One region of the Paenibacillus sp. GCM10027627 genome, then DNA from elsewhere that is predicted to be linked to it. Evidence: riboswitches for the same ligand, from Rfam matches in the RefSeq annotation. Region 1 holds a riboswitch; the other holds the start of a gene.
What was found. A riboswitch is a leader RNA that binds a small molecule or an ion and turns the genes downstream of it on or off. The one in region 1 is predicted to bind cobalamin.
Positions count from the first base shown of each region.

Region 1 (6,295 bases):
CGTACCAAATTTTACAGTCGCTTGATTTCCTTCATCTGTACCGGGAAGAGGACGTTCAGCTGCAAATCGGCGGCTCCGACCAATGGGGCAACATTACAAGCGGTCTCGATCTTATTCGGAAAAAGGAAGGCTCCGAGGCCAAAGCATTCGGCCTTACGATTCCGCTTATGCTAAAGGCGGACGGCACCAAGTTCGGCAAAACAGCGGGCGGCGCCGTATGGCTCGATCCGAACAAAACGACTCCGTTTGAATTTTACCAGTTCTGGGCGAACACAGATGACCGCGACGTCGTGAAGTACTTGAAGTTCTTCACTTTCCTGGATCAAGCGACAATCGAAGCATTGGCCGAGAAAGTACAGTCGGAGCCGCATAAGCGCGAAGCGCAAAAAGCTTTGGCCGAAGAAATGACGAAGTTCGTTCATGGCGAAGAGCTGCTGGAGCAGGCGAAAAAAATTACGGCGGCGTTGTTCAGCGGCGACATTAAATCGTTGACGGCGGATGAAATCGAACAAGGCTTCAAAGAAATGCCTACTTTCCATGCGGCCAAAGAGTCTAAAAACATCGTCGACTGGCTGGTCGATCTCGGAATCGAGCCTTCCAAGCGGCAAGCTCGTGAAGATATCGCAAACGGCGCTATCTCTATGAACGGCGAACGTGTTCAGGACATGCAATTTGAGGTGACGCCGGAGCATTCGTTCGAAGGCCGCTTCATCATTATCCGCAAAGGCAAAAAAAATTACAGCCTCGTCAGGCTGACTTAATAGCGGGTAAGCGATTTTGTCGCTTAGCAAAAAAAGGTCTTCCGGGAGAGCCGCGCGCTCTTTCGGAAGACCTTTTTTATACCGTTAGTGCTAGCGTCTAATCGTCACATGGGTGCCAATCGGAACTAGCGATTGCAACTCCAGAACGTCAGGATTGTACATGCGAATACAACCGTGAGAAACCTCGTGGCCGATGGAAGAAGGGTCGTTGGTGCCGTGAATGCCGTACGACGGCCTGGACAGCCCCATCCAAAAAACGCCGAACGGGCCTCCCGGATTGAGTTGTTTGTTCACGATGGTATACTCCCCAGTCGGAGTCTGGGTTAACATTTTCCCAATCCCGACGGGATAAGCCTTGACGACAATATTATTGTCCAACAAGTACAATTGACGATCCGACAGGTCGACAATGATGCGGTAATGGGGCATAGCTTTCCTCCTTTCCTCATTTTATGAGAGGTCGCGGATGAAGGCGTGGGCAAGCAACTTTGTCGGAGGGATGATCGCTTTGTGGCGACCTTCTGAATTCGCCAATTTTTGCATGACAAGCCCGGCAAATTGGGCTATGATAGTCAAGATAATTGAATAGACGGAACAGGTCCATAGATGGAGCTTCATTAAGAACGACATCAATTGGTTAAAAGGGAAGCGAGTGCAAATCTCGCGTGGTCCCGCCGCTGTAATAGAGGAGCCGTTGCAAGATGCCACTGGGTAACCGGGAAGGCTGCAATGACGATGATTCTTGAGCCAGAATACCTGCCTGCCTCCGTACACCGCAAATTCTACGATGGATAGGAGGGTGTTTTCAGGTGCAGGCGATCATGCTATGCGCTTTTTAAACTTCTCAACTCTACCGGGTTGGGAAGTTTTTTTATTTTAATAGAGAGGATTGAAATAGAAATGATAGCTGCAAGACAAAAAATGATAGCATGGCTTCTTATATTCAGCGTATTTTTATCCCTGTTCGCGGGGGCTGGCGTCTCTGTTCATGCAGAGGCAGGAGCAACACAAACGACAGGGTATGTCACAATAGCTGTAGAAAAGTTTACTTTGGGGCAGGGCTATATTTTGGAGCCGGTTAAAGTTCCTCTTTACGAGGGAGAAAACGGTGCGGCTTTGCTCACCCGTGTGCTTGGGGAAGGCAATTATTTGAATAAAGGAACCGTCCAGGACGGCTTTTATTTATCCCATGTGCGGGACAGAGAGACAGGCGCTTTAAATATCCCGTCGTACATCCTGAATGCCGTGATCGCAGCGGGGGGAACGATTGGTTCCAAAAGAGACCCGGTATATCTCGGCGAATTTGATTATTATCCGATGTCCGGCTGGATGTTCATCGTCAACAATGAGTTTTCGCCAGTCGGGTTTTCGCAATATATTCCTCGCGATGGAGACGTTATCCGCAACCAATTTACCGTATACGGATATGGCGAGGATTTGGGATCGCAATGGGGAGTTCCGCTTATTACTCCCGCCAACAAAGATGCTTTGACAAAGGCAGTTGCCGAAATTAACAGCAGCCCTGACAAACAGGCCATGCTCGCGAAAAAGGCGCTTAAGACGGCATATGCCGACGCTTACGCCAAGCTGCAAAACATGGAAAGCACTCAGCAAGAGGTGGACGCGGCGCTGGCCGCTTTGAACGCGGCCATTGAACTGGGCAAGCAGCCGGATAAGGTAAAGCCGGTTATTCAGTTGACGGGACTTGGCTCTTACCAGGTTACCTCATCGAATGAGGTTCAATTTCAAATATCGGTAACGGACAACGTTTACGATTCCGTACCGACGGAAGTGACTTTGAACGGAAGTCCGCTTAGCGGACAGAACGGTCAATATACGGTAACCCTCCCGGGAACGGACAATCAGATTACGGTCAGTGCGGTAGATGGGGAAGGCAACAGGGCCGTCAAATCGGCGTTTGTTCTTCGTTACGCCCCAACATACGCCGAACAATTGAACAAAAACTTGGCTCATATTTTGAGAACGGTCCCTAATCCCGTTTATGGAACCGGCAGCGGCGACTGGTCGGTGCTGAACTTGGCGCGTGCGGGATTTACCGTGCCGTATGGCTACTATAATACGTATTACAGCAATGTCGAAAGAACGGTCATCGACAATATGCTCAGATATGGAGGCAAGCTGCATAGCTCTAATAGTACGGAACATTCTAGAGTTATTTTGGGCTTGTCTTCCACCGGCAAAGATATTACCGCGGTAGGCGGTTATGATCTGCGGGCGGCGCTGGCGGACTATACTTATGTGAAAAACCAGGGCATCAATGGCCCGGTTTTTGCCCTGCTCGCCTTTGACAGTCGCGCCTATGACATTCCTGCGGCTCCAGAGGGGAAAGAGCAAACGACAAGAGAAAAGCTCGTTCAAAACATTTTGGACCGTGAAATTAAAAAAGGAACGGCGGACGCGGGCGGTTGGGCGTTTTTCGGCAGCAGGCCGGACCCTGATATGACAGGGATGGCTATGCAAAGCCTAGCTCCTTATTATGGTTCCAATCCCGATGTAAAAGCGGCCGTTGACCGCGCGCTGCTAAAGCTGTCCCTTATGCAAAATGCGGACGGAAGCTTCTCCAGCGGAGGATCGCCAACGAGCGAAAGCGCGGCGCAAGTCATTGTAGCTTTGACAAGCGTCGGGATCGATCCTAAAAACGATTCGCGTTTTATTAAAAACGGGAAATCGGTTCTAGACTCGCTGCTTTCTTACGCTTTGCCGGGCGGAGGTTTCCTTCATGCTTACCCAACTTCCGGTTCTGCGGGAGCAGCAAACGGCATGGCGACGGATCAAGGCACTTACGCTCTTGTGGCGTACGACAGATTTGTAAAAGGGAAAAACTCGCTCTACAACATGACCGATGTGCCGGCGAAGCTGCCTGAAGAGCCTAAGCCATATCCGCTGCCGGCGGGCAATGAAGCAGCCGTTGTGATCCCTAACGATTATATAGACTATCTGGTACCGATCACGGCTGGGGACAGCGGCAAAACGATCACGATCGACATCCCGAGCGATAAATTTTCCACAACTTATCTTCAATTGCCGCAAGGAGCTCCATTGCCGCAAATCGAAGCGCAAAAGGGCGGAATTCGCGCGATCGTACCGAAAGATACTCAGGTAACCTCTGGCGATACGGCCAAGCTGGAATGGCTGAGCGGGGAAGACCACGAGCAATCCGGTTGGAGAGACGGGATCGCGCCTCTTCTACCTTCAGGCCAAAAGCTCGACTCCGTTGATGCTGTTTTTTCGATGGGCGGAGGAGGAAGAGTTGAGTTTTCCGATTATGTGACGCTTATTTTTACGGGCAAAAGCGGAAAGCAAGCAGCCTATATCGAAAATGGCACAGCACACCTCATTGCTAAATTTGCAAGCGATTCGACCGGCAGAGCAAGCGGGAAGCCGGAATATGCGTATGACAACGGCAGCGATTTAGTCGTAAAAACTAAACACTTTACCGATTTTGCCGCCTATTCGGCAAGTGCTATTCCAACGCCGGGCGGAGGCGGTCCAACCGATCCTCAGCAATATGTCTATTTGTCGGTAGATAAGCACACAATCAACAAAGGTTTTACTTTGTCGGAGACGAAAGTTGAGCTTAAATCCGGAGATACCGCTTGGACTTTGCTGCAGCGGGTGCTTGGCGATAAAGGGATAACCATCCGGTACAAATTTAACAGCCAATATGACAGCGTATATGTGGAGTCCATTGCTGGCGATGGAGAGTTCGACCACGGCATTGGCAGCGGCTGGATGTACAACGTAAATGGCACTTATCCTAATTTTGGGGCCAGCAAATATACGTTACAGCATGGAGATAAGATGCAATGGCGTTATACAACAAACTACGGCAAAGACCTTGGCGTCCATTGGGAACCGGGAGAGGTGCCGGGCGAATCCGGAAATGAAAATGGAAACGGTCAAAATCCTGGGGAATCAGGCGGAGAAAAACCAGAAAATCCAGGAGGAGAGAAGCCTCTCGATTGGAAGCTTAAGTTCACTGACGCAGGCCAGGTTTCTCCTTGGGCGCTAAGTGCGATTGGAAAAGCGGTAACGGAAGGTTCCTTGCAAGGAAGCGATGGCAAGCTTAAGCCGAAGGGCGAGGTGACAAGAGCCGAATTTGCCAAAATGCTCGTGGAGATTCTAGGGTTGACCTTCAATAAGGATGTAACGACCCAATATGCCGATGTTCGTTCGTCGGACTGGTTTTATCCTTACGTTCAAGCTGTCCATCAAACGGGCGCAATGAGCGGTCATAACGGTCTATTCGACCCTAAAGCGCCAATTACACGCGAACAAATGGCCGTGACCGTATCCAGAGCGTTAGATTTGCAGCGAACCGGCAAAGGGACGGCTCTGCTAGATCTTAAAGAAGCTGCAGTATGGGCTCAAAACGATATACAAGCGGTTGTAGAAGCGGGAATTATGCAAGGCTCAGGCGGGCAGTTCCAGCCGAAAGGAAAAGTAACGAGAGAGATGGCCGTTGTTGTAGCCGTCAGAGCTGATGAATACAAGGATAAGAAAGCAGAGGAAACGCAGGAGCAAAACCTGATTGGCGTAAAGAAGGAAGCGATTGATGCCAGCGAGTTTTTGCTTCAGGCCGTTAAGACTCCCGCAGTAAGCAGCATTGGCGGAGACTGGACCGTGCTCGCTTTGGCCCGCGGAGGATATGAGGTGCCGGAAGCTTATTACGCCGGTTATTATGCCGAAGTGGAGCGGACGCTGAAGGAAAAGGACGGCAAACTGCATAACGTCAAGTTTACGGAATACAGCCGTGTCATATTGGCTTTGAGCGCGCTGGGCAAAGACATCACTAACGTAGCCGGTTATGATTTAAGGAAGCCGCTGGCTGATTTTAACGCAGTTGTGAAACAAGGCATTAACGGGCCAATCTTTGCTCTGATCGCTCTTGATAGCAACGAATATGATATCCCAGACGTTCCAAATGTGCAGGAGCGGACGACGAGAGACCGTTTGGTCGATTATATTTTGGGACGCGAAATTGAAGGCGGCGGATGGGCGCTAGATGCCAAAAGCACAGAGCCGGACGTCGATTTGACCGCAATGGCGGTTCAAGGGCTTACTCCTTATTATTCTTCGAATGCACGGGTAAAAGCGGCAGTTGACCGCGCTGTAGCTTGGCTGTCGAAAGCGCAGCTCGCTGACGGCGGGTATTCCAGCTGGAATTCTGCCAACGCCGAAAGCTCCGCGCAAGTGGTAGTCGCTTTGTCCGGCCTTGGCATCGATTCTGCAAGTGACAAACGTTTTGTCAAAAACGGCCGTTCCGTGCTGGCGGCTTTGCTTGACTTTGCGGCCCCGGGCGGCGGGTTTTACCACATTAAGCCCGGAAGCGGCGCGGGCAATGGAGGAGCAAAGCCGGGTGAAGTGGACCTTATGGCTACGGACCAAGCTTTGTATGGGCTGGCGGCGTACATCCGGTATGCCAATGGAAATAACCGACTATACGATATGAGAGACGCTTTTAAAGCGAAGCCGGCTCCAGTGGCGAAGCAAGCGGCATAAATTTTAATTCG
Region 1 is NZ_JBHTHB010000003.1:158,891-165,185, reverse strand. Features, by position in the region: gene tyrS (tyrosine--tRNA ligase) at 1-761, shown strand, start outside; gene ACFQZE_RS12530 (L,D-transpeptidase) at 852-1,190, opposite strand; cobalamin riboswitch at 1,342-1,539, shown strand; gene ACFQZE_RS12525 (S-layer homology domain-containing protein) at 1,662-6,284, shown strand.

Region 2 (6,295 bases), on a different contig from region 1:
TCGAGCAGCTTCGCGTCCAGAGCGCAACGGTGGAACGTGGCGGACAATTGTCTCAGATTCGGACGGAATTCGTTCGGCAGGGCGATATTGTCCATGTGGAGTCGCATGAGTTGATTCCGGTGGACGGCACCATTTTGAGCGGCGAATCGATGATCGACGAGGCGCTTGTTACAGGGGAGAGCGTTCCGGTCAGCAAGCTGCCGGGGGATACCGTTTGGGCGGGAACGCGAAACGTATACAGCAAGCTGAAAATTGTGACGCATGCAGCTGGGCACGATACGATGTTAAGCCGAATACAAGAGCTTGTTATACAGGGACAGAAGTCGAAATCATCTATTCAGAGGCAAGTGGACGCGGTTGCCGGCTGGTTTGTCCCGGCTATGTTAATGGCGGCCGCCGCCACTTTTCTCGGATGGGGGCTATGGGCCGACCCCGGAAATTGGAGCAAAGCGGCCGTCTGCGCCATTGCCGTATTGCTCGCGGCATGTCCTTGCGCATTAGGACTGGCTGCTCCTATTTCACTTGTCATTGCATCGGGCAAGCTTGCCAAACGGGGCATTGTTGCCAAAGAAGCGAGTGCGGTAGAAAAGCTGGCTGCCGTTAAAACGATAGTTTTGGATAAAACGGGAACGTTGACGGAAGGAAAGCCCAAAGTGAACTTTATGGCCGCATTTGGGATAAGCCGCTCTTATTTGCTTGGTACGGTTGCCGCTTTGGAAAAGGAATCGGATCATCCTTTGGCCCATGCGCTCCAGGCGGAAGCTGGAAAGTTCGGCCTTGTATTGCCGGCGTCTGAACGTTTAGCCTATACGCCGTCCGGAGGAGCCGAAGGATGCGTGAGAGGAGAGCATGCGGCTGTCGGAAATAAGCTCTACGTGGAGCGGATGGGTTGCCATCTCTCCAAGGAGGTTTTAAATGCTGCGGCAGAACGAGAAAAATATGGGGAAACAGTCTTATATGCCGTCATCCGAGGAAATTGCGTTGGCCTAATCGGCTTTGGAGATGCCGTTAAGCCGGAAGCAAAAGCGATGGCAGCGGAAATGCGCCGACTAAAGGTAACGCCTGTTATCGCAACGGGCGATCATTCCGCTCCGGCTTTTGCTGTGGCAAGAGCGCTCGGAATCAAAACAGCGGATGTTCATTCTTCCATGATGCCGGAATCCAAGCTGACGCTCGTTCATGAGCTGAAACGAGGGGGCGGGACAGTCGCCATGGCGGGAGACGGGTGGAACGATGCTCCGGCGCTGGCAGCTTCAGATATTGGCATTGCTATGGGAAATGGGACGTACGGCGCCTTAAATGCAGGACATGTTACGCTGCTGTTTTCGCGATTGTCGGCCATTCCGGAAGCCATTAAGCTAAGCAGACTGACGATCCGCAATATACGGCAAAATTTAGCATTCGCTTTTTTCTATAACATGGCAATTATACCGTTCGCCGCTATCGGTTTGCTCAAACCTTGGATGGCGGGAACGGCGATGGCGCTCAGTTCCGTATCTGTCGTAACAAATGCGCTGAGGCTAAAGACAAGGCTGGACCATTCAGGAGAGAAGGCTCAGCCATGACGATCGCTTGGAACAGTGTCCTCTTTATATTTCTGTCGGGCTTGTTCAGCGCCCCGCACTGCATCGGCATGTGCGGCGGTATCGTATCGACCGTTTCTTTGCAATCCGGCGTGTCGGCCAGACGGTCCATTTTATTTTATAATACAGGCCGAATAGTCTCCTATGCGTTGATGGGAGCTGCTATGGGAGCGGTAGGCTCATTTGTGGATGTGGCCGGCAAGCTGGCGGGCATACAGGGACTCGCCTCCATTGCCGGAGGCTGCTTTGTTCTTTTGTGGCTGTGGCGCAAAGTACAAATCCCTTTTTTGAGCAGGCTCTCCGGCAAGCTTCATCAAAAGCTTGCGCTAGAAGAAACGCCGCTCCCGAGCAAACAATCGGCGCATGTGCTCGCCACTGGATTTGCCTTTGGTTTTCTGCCGTGCGGGCTTACTTACGCGATGGGGATAAACGCTGCGGCAACGGGTACGCTCGGTGGAGGGGCCGCCGTTATGGCCTTATTCGGTCTTGCCACATTTCCCGCGTTGGCGGCATCGGCCTCCATTGCTGCATACGCAGGAAAGAAATGGAGAAAATTTATGCGCAAGGCAGGTACTGCGGCAGCGATTGCCGTAGGTCTTTTATCCATTTTGAAAGGGTTAGCGGCAAACGGCATCATTCCAACGGTATCTCCTTGGCTCTGGTAATTTCATGTTACTCACGTTATGGAGCCATTCAGCGTCTTCTGTCGCTTAAACTATTCAATATTAGTGAACCGCTTTTAACGTACGTACGATCTGCTGCTCGCGGCCGTCGTTTTTTAAGTTCAGGGACGCTTTCCATAAACCGGCCATAAGCGGAACTCCTTCTCCTACATACACCCCCGCGGCTGTTTCGGCCAGCTCAAAATCGTAATGACCGCAAGCCATCCCGATCATATCCAATCTTATTTTCATTTGCGCCCCCTTCACGGGAACCCCATGCTTGTCGAATAGAGTGACGGTAAACGTATTGTTTTGAAGGACAAGCGCCGGGTATTCGCTAATCGACCAAATCATTTTTCCATCCTCGACGAGATGCTCAGTCACAGCGGGATCCGCGGACGACGCTTTTTCATTAAAAAGCAAAAACCACACCGCAACAATAAGGAAGCAAAGGCCGACAATAAACAATACGAAAAAGAAGGGAGAGCGCCGGGACAGCGTCCCTTTGGCGTCATTTTCGAATTGGCTGTCATTATGATTCATTGCAATCCCTCCGTCAAGTGATGAAATTGTTGGACAAATACCGGGCTGGAGTGTATAGTTACTACTGATTATTTCATATGAACGTAAACAGGTGCCGCTGGGGTCATGTGCAATTGGCAGCAATCGTTTTGCCGATACCGCAAGATCGCAGTAGCTTAAAAGGGAAGCCGGTTCCAATCCGGCACGGACCCGCCACTGTAAGGAGAGCAGCGTATGTTTTAGCATATGCGCGCAGCCAGCGTCTAAGCAGCTTTTTCATTGGGCATACCCGCCCGCGATAACGCCGCTTGCGCAATTCCAAGTCAGAAAATCTGCCTGTTTGCTAACGCTTTAACCTACGTGGATTTAGGGAGGTGTTGGAAGGGCTTCTTCGCCGTTTATTACGGCGTGTTTATGGGCGCCTCCGGCACAGTTGCCGGAGGCGCCTTTTTTGGTGCCGCATGTTAATTGAACAAAAGACTATCTAACTTAACCGGGAGTGAAAATGAAGATGAAAGCTATGCAACTGCTCAAAATGAAGTCCATCATGTCTATCCTTCTCATTATGATGATGGTGACGCTTGCTGCCTGCGGCGTTAATACGGGTAAACCGGAAGAGGGTACGAACAAGGAACAAACGGAACAAGGTTCGGCAGCAGAGTCGGCTGCACCTTCCGCAGAGCCAACGGAACAGCCGGGGCAAACCGTTTATCCATACAAAACAACCGATGCTACAGGCACGGAACTTACGTTTGAAAAAGCGCCTCAAGCTATCGTCACGCTTGTGCCGAGCGAGACAGAAACGATTTACGCAATTGGAGCGGGGGCTCAAGTCGTCGGCGTCGACGATTGGAGCAACTATCCGCCTGAAGCGGCTTCCGTTAAAAAAATCGGAGATATGACAACGAACATTGAAGCGGTATCCGCGCTTAATCCCGATCTCATTTTAGCTTCGTCGTCCATGAATGTGGATGCCATTACCAAGCTGCGCGAGCTAGGACTGAACGTATACGCGACGGATCCAAAAACCTATGACGCGGTCATTGCCAAAGTTGAAGAAATCGGTAAAATTATGAATATGCAAGAAGGCGCGGGCAAAGTGGCCGATCATATGCGCGATGTGAAGGAAAAAGTGGCAACTGCCGTTAAAGACGCTGAGAAAAAGAAAGTGTACTTGGAGTTTTCTCCTGGCTGGACGGTAGGCTCGGGCGAATTTCTAGACGAGCTGCTCACCATCGCCGGCGGCCAAAATATTGCTGCTGCGCAAGCGGGCTGGTATGAAGTAAATGCAGAGGAAGTCGTCACGCAAAATCCTCAGCTCATTATTTATCCTGATTTTGGAGAGGAGAAAAGCTCCATTGTCGCAGCCATCGAGGCGCGTCCGGGTTGGGATACGATTGATGCGGTGAAAAACAAACAAATGGTTGCCGTTACTAACGACCCTCTAGTTCGCGTAGGACCGCGGCTGGCGGATGGATTGCTTGAGCTGGCGAAAGCCATCCATCCAGAGCTTATGAAATAATGCCAAATTTAAAACGAATCACGTATGGAGGAGCAGCTTTGCTCCTTCTTGCTGTTTCTATGATTGCAAGCTTGTCGATTGGATCGGCCGGCTTGTCGTTTGCCGATGTGTGGGGCATTCTGCTGCATCAGCTGCCATGGCTGTCGGATCGGCCCCTTCAGTGGACAAGCGGTGAAATTGCGGTAGTTACGCAGGTTCGGCTATCGCGGGTGCTGCTTGCAGTGCTAGTGGGGAGCTGTCTGGCGCTGGCAGGCGCCGGCTTTCAAGGCGTGCTGCGCAATCCGCTGGCTGAACCTTATACGCTTGGCGTCGCCTCCGGCAGTTCGGTCGGAGCCGCATTTATTATTTTGTTCGGGCTTCAACTTGCTTTAGGGCTATGGACGCTGCCAATCGTAGCTTTTTTGACGGGTATCGTTACGCTGTTTGCTGTCATTTGGCTTTCCCGCTCGCAAGGAACGATGCGAATTGAAACTGTCATTTTGTCCGGCGTCATTATCCAGTCGTTTTTGGGTGCATTTGTTTCGCTAATGGTTTCGATGTCGCAAGGAGTGGTCAACCAAATTTTGTTCTGGATTATGGGCTCGCTGGCCATGCGCAGCTGGGAGCATGTGTACATCCTGCTGCCATTTCTCGGGGTCGCTTTGCCCGTGCTGCTTTATTATGGACAAGCTCTAAATCTGTTTGCGCTTGGAGAGAGGCACGCAGCCCATATGGGCGTCCAAGTGGAACGAACGAAGCTGATCGTGATGATCGTTTCGACGCTTTTGACGGCTGCTGCCGTATCCGTCTCCGGCGTCATCGGTTTTGTAGGTCTAGTCGTTCCGCATGTCATCCGTCTTATTGCCGGACCGGATTACCGAATCGTAATTCCCCTCTCTGCTATAGGAGGAGCTACTTTTATGCTTTGGGCCGATACTCTCGCCCGCAACGTGCTCAGTCCGAAGGAGCTGCCGCTTGGCGTCGTTACGGCTTTGATCGGCGCACCGGTGTTTGCCTATTTGCTGCATCGCAAAATGAAGGCGGAAGGGGGAGAGGGGTAATGGAGCTCGAAGCCAAAAACGTTTCGGCGGTCCGGGGGAAGACTACCATTTTGCAAAATGTTTCGGTTTCTTTCCGCAGCAATCGTTTTTATGGAATTATAGGACCTAACGGCGCCGGAAAAACGACCTTGCTCCATCTGCTGTCGGGAACCGATACTCCAAACTCGGGTGAAGTACGGCTCGCAGGAAATCCCATTTCTCAAATTCCGCGGAAAGCCGTTGCTCAAAAGCTCGCGGTGCTTCAGCAAGGCGGCATTCCGCCCGTCGGCTTTACCGCTCGGGAAATCGTCTCGATGGGCCGATATCCGCATCAAAACTGGCTGGGGCATGATTCCGGGGATGCGGAAAAAATCGTGGAGGAAGCGATGCTTATAGCGGGAGTTCGTCATTTGCAGGAGCGGCGCATTCATCAGCTTAGCGGAGGAGAGCGGCAGCGAGTCGCACTGGCCAAGCTGATGGCGCAGCAGCCGGAAGTGCTGCTGCTCGATGAGCCGACGACGTATCTCGACATCGGCTTTCAAATCGAGCTGCTTGACGCCGTTCGTTCATGGCAGAAGGAAAGTGGACTGCTTGTTATTGCGGTGCTCCATGACCTAAATTTGGCGTCGCTTTATTGCGATGAGCTAATTGCAATTCAAGATGGCAAAATAGGGGCGTCCGGAACGCCGGAGCAAGTGTTGCAGGCCGAGCTAATTCAGTCCATCTATGGCGCCAAATCGACCATTGTAAAACATCCGGAATCAGGAAAGCCTCAAATTTTGCTTCATTCCGGCATTGGCGCCGAATAGAAGAGGGTACGACACCTATTCAGGAGGAACAGAGAAATGAATCATGGTAATGAGGAATTACAAGAAATCAACCAACTGGAAGCCGTCTTGAATCGAATCCCGTTATTTGACGCCGATGCTGCGCTTCGCGCCGAGCGTCATTCCGACGGATTGACGAAGCCTCCCGGAAGTCTTGGGA
Region 2 is NZ_JBHTHB010000001.1:820,919-827,213, forward strand. Features, by position in the region: gene ACFQZE_RS03875 (heavy metal translocating P-type ATPase) at 1-1,565, shown strand, start outside; gene ACFQZE_RS03880 (sulfite exporter TauE/SafE family protein) at 1,562-2,248, shown strand; gene ACFQZE_RS03885 (hypothetical protein) at 2,309-2,788, opposite strand; cobalamin riboswitch at 2,900-3,118, shown strand; gene ACFQZE_RS03890 (ABC transporter substrate-binding protein) at 3,279-4,289, shown strand; gene ACFQZE_RS03895 (FecCD family ABC transporter permease) at 4,289-5,329, shown strand; gene ACFQZE_RS03900 (heme ABC transporter ATP-binding protein) at 5,329-6,117, shown strand; gene cobT (nicotinate-nucleotide--dimethylbenzimidazole phosphoribosyltransferase) at 6,154-6,295, shown strand, end outside.
Region 2: it holds a riboswitch for cobalamin, as region 1 does, so the genes downstream of both, ACFQZE_RS03890 (ABC transporter substrate-binding protein) here and ACFQZE_RS12525 (S-layer homology domain-containing protein) in region 1, are expected to answer to the same signal.